DNA from 2 places in the Listeria sp. MAN/IMW/UF464 genome. Region 1 is predicted to be linked to the other one. Evidence: predicted binding sites of a transcription regulator. Region 1 holds the regulator's gene; the other holds the start of a gene.

Region 1 (4,142 bases):
CTATTTGGTGTAAATGGTTCAGGAATGCATTTCAATATGTCCTTATTTACAGAAGAAGGTAATGCGTTCTTTGATAAAGAAGGCGAACTTGAATTAAGCAAAACAGCTTATCATTTCTTAGCGGGTATGTTAAAACACGCTCGTGGATTTACAGCTGTTACTAACCCGACAATTAATTCGTTCAAGCGTTTAGTTCCTGGATACGAAGCACCATGTTACATTGCATGGTCAGGTAAAAACCGTAGCCCACTAGTACGTGTTCCTAGTTCTCGCGGATTAAGTACTCGTCTTGAATTACGTAGTGTGGATCCATCCGCTAATCCATATTTAGCAATGGCTGTACTTCTAAAAGCTGGTTTGTCCGGCATTAAAGATGAGCTAACTCCTCCAGCTCCAGTTGACCGTAACATTTACGGCATGAACGAAGAGGAACGTGAAGCAACAGGAATTTATGATTTACCAGAAAGCTTAGGTCATGCTTTAATCGAGCTTGAAAAAGATGACATCATCCGTGATGGCTTAGGTGAACATATTTTCGAACATTTCATTGAAGCGAAAACAATTGAATGTGATATGTTCCGTACAGCGGTTCATCCGTGGGAACGTGAACAATATCTTGAAATTTATTAATATTAAAAAGCTCGTTTCCGACTTGGGAGCGAGCTTTTTTTATGCAATTGAAAATCAAATGTTTGATGTTTTGGTGATTGAGGCATATATTTATAAATGTGTTAGCAAAAGGGATTAATATTTGCTAGGGAAAGGGGCAGGTATGCAGATTACTTTAGCTGTTTTAGTTTTTGCCTTAACGCTTATATTTGTTATTTGGCAACCTAGAAACTTGTCGATTGGATGGTCCGCTTGTATTGGAGCATTACTCGCATTATTACTTGGCGTTGTCACTTTAACAGATGTTGTAACTGTAACAGGCATCGTTTGGAATGCAACACTCGCTTTTATTGCAATTATTATTATTTCACTTATATTAGATGAGATTGGTTTTTTCGAATGGGCAGCGTTACATATGGCAAGGTTAGCAAGAGGGAACGGATTACTCATGTTTGTACTTATTTCTATTTTGGGAGCACTAGTGGCAGCTCTTTTTGCGAATGATGGGGCAGCTTTGATTTTAACTCCAATTGTTTTGGCGATGGTGCGTGCGCTTAATTTTGATGAGAAAAAGGTGTTTCCCTTTATCATTGCCAGTGGATTTATTGCTGATACGACGTCTTTACCACTTGTTGTAAGTAATTTAGTGAATATTGTTTCGGCTGACTTTTTCGGCATTAGTTTTTCAAAGTACGCATTAATGATGTTGATTCCGACGCTTTTTTCGTTGGTTGCGAGTATTATTGTTCTTTATATTTATTTTAGAAAAGCGTTACCTAGAACTTATGAAATTAGTGGAATTCGTGAGCCGGCTTCTGCGCTTAAAGATAAAAAAATGTTTCGGATTTCATGGGGAATACTTATCATTCTTGTGATTGGATATTTCTTAAGTAGCTTTTTGGACATTCCAGTGTCATTTATCGCTTTACTTGTAGCGTTTATCTTTTTGCTAGTTGGTGGAAAGAGTCATGCTGTTTCTACAAGGAAGATTTTAAAAGGGGCGCCGTGGAATATTGTGTTTTTCTCGGTTGGGATGTATGTCGTCGTATACGGTTTGCAAAACGCTGGCATTACTAAATTATTAGCAGAGGCTATTTCATATATTGCTCATTATGGGCTTTTCGTAGGTACGATTGGGATGGGCTTTATTGCCGCGATATTGTCGTCTGTAATGAATAATTTACCAACTGTAATGATTAATGCACTTGCAATCGATCATACTTCATTTACAGGAGTGATGAAAGAAGCGTTAGTCTATGCAAATGTTATCGGATCTGACTTAGGGCCTAAAATAACGCCAATCGGTTCGCTTGCAACGTTACTATGGTTACATGTATTAGCTCAAAAGGGTATAAAAATAAGCTGGGGATCATATTTTAAAATAGGTATTGTGATTACTATTCCAGTATTGTTTATTACACTCGTCGGACTTTATATTTCACTCCTTATTTGGAGCTAAGAAAACCCTGTACAAAATTGTACAGGGTTTTTCCTATGCTTTATAAAGAATATGTGGCTTTAAAGGATGTCCGTCCGCTAAAGCAGGATGCATAAATGTAGCTACTTTTGTAAAATGGATTTTTTTCATTACTTGTTCTGATGGCTTATTTAACATAGCGGTGAAACTGTAAATTTCATCAATAGTTGTTTTCTGTTTGGCGAAATCGAGAGCTCCTAGTGCGGCTTCGGTTGCATAACCTTGGTTCCATACACTTTTCTTTAAGCGCCAGCCAATTTCGATACAAGGGGTGAACGCAGCTTCAAAAGTTGCTTCATGAAAACCGGTAAAACCAATAAATTCGCCGGTAGATTTTTCTTCAATGGCAAAAAGTCCGTAGCCAAGTGCCGTTAATTCTTGTTGATTTCTTTCTAAAAAAGCATTACTTTCTTCTTTTGAAAGTGTAGATGGAAAGTACTTCATTACGACTTTGTCACCGTTCATTTCGCTAAAGGGAACATAATCACTTGCTACATAATCTCTTGCAATTAGTCTATCTGTTTCAAAATAAATCAATATAAAAACCGCCTAACAAAATATAGCTTTTAGTGAATATCTCTATAAAGGCCAATAACTTTGCCTAAAATAGTAACGTTATTTAAGATAATTGGTTCTAGTGCATCATTTTCTGGTTGTAATCTAAAATGATTCGCTTCTTTATAGAAACGTTTACAAGTCGCCTCGTTTTCGTCGGTCATCGCTACGACAATTTCACCATTAATTGCTGAACTTTGTTGTCGAACAATTACTTTATCTCCATCTAAAATCCCGGCATTTATCATACTTTCTCCGTCGATTTCAAGCATGAAGACATTGGTTTCTCCTGCAGCCATATATTCAGGGAGTGGGAAATACTCTTCTATATTCTCAATCGCTGTAATAGGCATTCCGGCAGTAACTTTACCGATGATTGGGATATTGACTACATTCGGCGTCTCTGCTTCATCTTCTAAAGACAAAATTTCAATAGCACGAGGTTTCGTAGGGTCACGTCTAATTAGTCCTTTACCTTCAAGTCGAGCAAGATGGCCATGGACTGTGGAGCTAGATGCTAAACCAACAGCTTCACCGATTTCACGTACGGAAGGTGGATAACCCTTTTCTTTTACTTCTGATTTTATAAATTCATATATATCTTGTTGACGTTTAGATATTTTCATGGTTTCACCTCATTGATTTAATGGTTATTTTATAAATCAAGTATAGCAAAAGAAAATCCAATATGCAAACAAAGGTTCGTTTTTTTATTGACATATGCGAACGGCTGTTCTATAATATAGAAAAGCGAACGTACATTCTTTTTTGGAGGGATTATTAATGACTTTAAAATTAATTTGGGATAAATTTTATGTTTCTATTATATTTGTAATAACTTGTTTAGTTCTAGGAATTATATTGATGTGCACTGTTATTGGGAGTGGCAGTGAGTATTCTGAGGTAGATGTAAATGAAGGGGATTCTATTTGGGCACTTGCAGACCAATATGCAGCGAAGAGCGATATGGCAAAAGCAGATTTTGTATCTTGGGTTGAAAAAGAAAATAACCTTACAGATGGACATGTGAAAGCTGGGGATTCTGTAGTTATACCAGTACACGAAACAAAGTTACAAAGAAGCGATAGTACTATTCAATTAGCAAACCAGTAGAAACGATTTTAGTGTCGTTTATGATATAATAAAGAAAGTAGCGATTTAGCTACTTTCTTATTTTAATATAATGAAGAAAAGGATGAAGTGTGATGCTAGAAAAAGCTAAAATAGATAGAATCAATGAACTTTCTAAAAAGAAAAAAGCAGGGACTCTAACTGCTGATGAAAAAGTAGAACAAGAAAAATTAAGGAAAGAATATATTAAGTCGTTTCGCACTCATATGAAGGGAACAATCGAAAATACTACGATTATTGACCCTAAAGGAAATGATGTAACACCGCATAAAATAAAACAAATGAGAAAAAATAAGAAGTAAAAATTAGTACCAAATGAACATTTTTGCGCAAATGAACAAAAATACCAATCAATTAAGCAATTTAAAGC
Region 2 (4,142 bases), on a different contig from region 1:
TACTGCACAAGAACGTGATGCAGGGCTAACGAACTCTATTTTAGGCGCGTCATTCATTACAGAAGGTGCCATCCCATTTGCAGCAGCAGATCCACTTCGAATGATTCCAAGTTTTATCGCTGGAAGTGCAATAACTGGGGCAATTGTTATGTTTTTAAATATTAAAGTATTAGCACCACACGGAGGCGTATTTGTTATCTTCTTAGTATCTCAACCATGGTTCTACCTTATCGCAATCGTGATTGGAACTATAATAAGTGCAGCATTAATCGGAGTATTACGCAAAAAACCAACAGTATAATAGAGAGGAATCGTCTTTTGAAATTAAAAAGGCGATTTCTTTTTATGTGATTTCTCGAATTCTTCCTAAAAAATTGCTATAATGAAAAGGAAGAGAGGTGGGCGTATTGGAATTTGGAGAAAAATTAATTCATTTACGAAAGAAAAATAGATTAACTCAAAAACAATTAGCGGCAAAAATTGGAACTACAGCTTCAACTATCAGTAAATATGAAAATGATAACCACCGACCGCCAATCTTTATTTTGGCTAAATTAGCAGAAATTCTTGGGACTACAACAGATTTTTTATTAGATGATGTAGCGGGTTTACGGGAAAAAAATTCAGTAAATGCTTTTCCTTTAATTGGAAACCCAGAGCTTGAGAAATGGTACCTGGAATTGCCTTATACATATTCAGAAGAAGAACTATTAATGTTAAAACGAATTGCAGATGCGATTGAGAATAAGAAATAATTTAAGAAGGAAACCAGATATACAATGCGTATATCTGGTTTTTAATTTTATTGTTCCGGGTCTTTTGAATCGTCTTTTTCAGAGAGCATAGTGTTATAATAACGCCTGGATTCAGCGGCGAGTGTAGCTGGAGGAAAAAACATATTCATAGAAGGGAAATTGCTCTCCATTGTTCGCATTTTTTGTGAGAACTTCATATGTAGCATGGAGGTTCTAGCAATTTGGTTATTAAAAGAGGCTAACGACATATCAATTTCAAAAGTCTGTAAATTAGAAAACTTTATCAACGTATGGTTATATCCAATTGCATGATAATCCTTAATATGCTGTGGGAAAATCCAAATACAATCTGTTGAACTTGGCGCGACAGTAGGGAATACATAGGTAGAAGTAACAGGGTCAATAATAATAGGCGGCTTATGAGTGACACCTATTAGATGCTTTGTTCCCTCTTTACGTCCATCATAACTCGATCCGAAAAAGTTACAGCTGGTTTTAATTAACTCAAATGGGGTAAATTTAGAAGTATAATGAGAATCAACTTCATAAATTTCTGAATAGACTATACTTCCAGATTTTTTTGGAAAAATAATCATTGTGTGGGGATTTACTTCATAAAACTGAGTACTAATTTGTTCTTTTTTCATTTCATTCAACTCCTCTATGTTTGTATTTATGTCTAAGAAGTAATCTGAAATTATTGCGTAATGCACAAAATTTCAAATAACGACGAAGCATCAAAGTAAGTTATGAGTTATTTTTTGTCATTATAGCACATGGTAATTTACAAGTCATTAGATTTTCGTAAAGTTGTATTTTCAAGCCGTTTTCTGTTTTTTCTTGCCATGTTACAGTTTTTCGAAATTGTAATAAATATGAGTGGAGGAGTGGTAGTCGTGGAAATGCGTGATTTTTCTAATTCATTGATGAATCAAGTGGGTGTCCTTAAAGGAGAAAAAGAATTAACAAATGTTTTTATCGAATGCTTCCTGACGATGCTCCTAGAAGAGAGAAAATTAGAACAACTTAGAGCTGAAATTGATAAAGCTCTCGATAATAGGAACAAAGCGAAATTTATGCAGCTAACAGAAAAAATGAATAAAATCCAACAGGAAATGCTGGCTTTTGAGTAGAATATATGAAAAACTAAGATAGTAAGAGCTATCTTAGTTTTTTTGAGCTGTTTTATAAATTTTCACGAAAAAAAGCCTCGAAAAAAGTTCTGGACAGATTGCTCAAATATGGTAAACTAAATAAAAACATATGTTCGGTGGTGAGGGTATGACACTTCAAATAATTGCTGGTAAAGCAGGAACAGGTAAAACCACTCATTTGATGGATGAAGTAGGCGAAAAAATCAAAAAAACTTCTAAGACGTATATTTTTATCGTCCCCGATCAAATGACGTTTCAAATGGAAACAAGCTTTTTAAATAAACAAAACTTGGCAGGAATGCTAGGGACACAGATTTTCAGTTTTAGTAGGCTTGCTTGGAAAATACTTCAAGAAACTGGTGGCTTATCTAAAACTTTTTTGAGTCAAACAGGTATTGAGATGGTTATTCGAAAAGCTGCTTTAGATCAAAAAGATAAGTTGAAAATTTTCTCTAGAGCTACTTCAAAAAAAGGCTTTTATTCAGAGCTGGCTAAGTTATTCAAAGAAATGAAACAAGAAGAAATTTCTGTAGACGAATTAGAGAAGAGTGCGGCAAATTTATCTACAAGTGTATCTAGCAAAGTACATGACATTTCACTTATTTATCAAAAATATGAAGAATTATTAGCAGGAAAATTCCTTGAAAATGAAGATTATTTGAGACTGTTAGCAGATAAGATTATTGAGAGTGATTATTTAAATCAAACGGAAATAATTATTGACGGATTTACTTCTTTTTCAAAACAAGAGTTAACAGTAATAGAAAAGCTAATGCAAAAATGCGATAAAGTAACAGTATCGTTAACTTTAAACGTACCTGAAATCCATAAAGGTTTGGAAGATTTCAGTATGTTTAAAGCGAGCACTGAAGCATACTTTGCTTTATTAGAGATGGCTAAATTAAATAAAATTCAAGTGGAACCGGAGAAAATTCTTTTAGAAAATAAACGAGCTAACTCTGACTCATTAGCCTTTTTAGCCAACGCTTGGGGAGATAATAAATACTCGTCATATGAAGGGGGAGCAAATGATTTAACCATCCATCAAGCTAATAATAGGCGTGCTGAGATGGAAGGTGTTGCCCGCGAAATTCGGCAATTAGCATTAAACGGCTATAGATACCGAGATATAGCGATTTTGACTAGAAACATCGGTGATTATGATATTTTATGTGAAACAGTAATGGAGTCCTTTGATATTCCTATTTTTATAGACAAAAAACGAGCAATGGCTAAACACCCATTTATTGAATTTATTCGTTCTAGTATTGATGCAATTTTATTTAATTGGAAATATGAACCAATTTTCCAAGCAGTTAAAACAGAATTTTTCTTTGATGTGGCTGAAAATGCGACTATTATGAGAAGAAAAGCAGATATACTTGAAAATTATGTGCTCGAAAACGGCATTCAAAATAAGTGGAAATGGGAAAAAGAAGGCGATTGGATTTATCGTAAAATTCGAGGACTTTCTACCAATGTCTTGCCACAAACAGATGAAGAATTAGCAACCCAAAGTGTTATTAATGAAATGAGGAATCTTATAGTTGAGCCTCTTTCAACATTAGAAAATAATATAACAAAAGCAAAAACAGGCATAGAGTTCGCCATGGCTCTATATCATTATTTGGAGCAAGTTAAAGCTGTAGAACATTTAGAATCATGGAGACAAGTAGCAGAAGAAAATGGTTATTTGGAACTTGCTAGAGAACATGAACAAGCTTGGAGTTCAATATCAGAACTGCTAGATGAATTTGTAGAAGTTTTAGGTGAGGAAGAATTAGATGTTAATAGTTTTTCTGAAATAATTACGACGGGCTTGGATGCGCTAGAATTTTCTTTACTACCACCTTCTTTAGATCAAGTAGTTTTAGCTGAAATGGAAAATGCAAAGTTGCTTAACATGAAAGTTATTTTTGCGATTGGAATGAATGATGGCGTAATGCCACTACGTCAAAAAGATAAAGGGATTTTGTCAGATCAAGATCGCGACTCTTTGCGAGTAGAAAATAGCAATTTAAAGCCATCTGCTAAAAATAACATTGGTGAAGAAGATTTATTAGCCTATAAAATAATGAGTTTGCCAAGCGACAAATTATTTCTTAGTTATCCAGCTGCAGATGAAGAAGGGAAAGTTCTTAACGAGTCGAATTATCTAAGAAAAATAAAAGGCCAATTCAAAAATTTAAATGAATCGGTTTATTTAACTGACCCAAGTTTACTGAATGATAAA

What was found. Region 1 encodes LexA, which represses DNA repair genes until DNA is damaged. Its sites were predicted from a motif close to CGAACATATGTTCG; they were not measured.
Region 2: the regulator LexA is predicted to act here: its motif matches at 2,012-2,025, upstream of addB (helicase-exonuclease AddAB subunit AddB).

What each region holds. Positions count from the first base shown of each region.
Region 1 covers NZ_JBZWZP010000001.1:405,262-409,403, reverse strand. The annotation lists gene glnA (type I glutamate--ammonia ligase) at 1-630, shown strand, start outside; gene AC4PG0_RS02050 (arsenic transporter) at 773-2,068, shown strand; gene AC4PG0_RS02045 (GNAT family N-acetyltransferase) at 2,102-2,623, opposite strand; gene lexA (transcriptional repressor LexA) at 2,653-3,267, opposite strand; gene yneA (cell division suppressor protein YneA) at 3,425-3,754, shown strand; gene AC4PG0_RS02030 (DUF896 domain-containing protein) at 3,847-4,074, shown strand.
Region 2 covers NZ_JBZWZP010000002.1:42,448-46,589, forward strand. The annotation lists gene AC4PG0_RS07445 (PTS fructose transporter subunit IIABC) at 1-301, shown strand, start outside; gene AC4PG0_RS07450 (helix-turn-helix domain-containing protein) at 408-755, shown strand; gene AC4PG0_RS07455 (competence protein ComK) at 803-1,402, opposite strand; gene AC4PG0_RS07460 (IDEAL domain-containing protein) at 1,532-1,888, shown strand; gene addB (helicase-exonuclease AddAB subunit AddB) at 2,037-4,142, shown strand, end outside.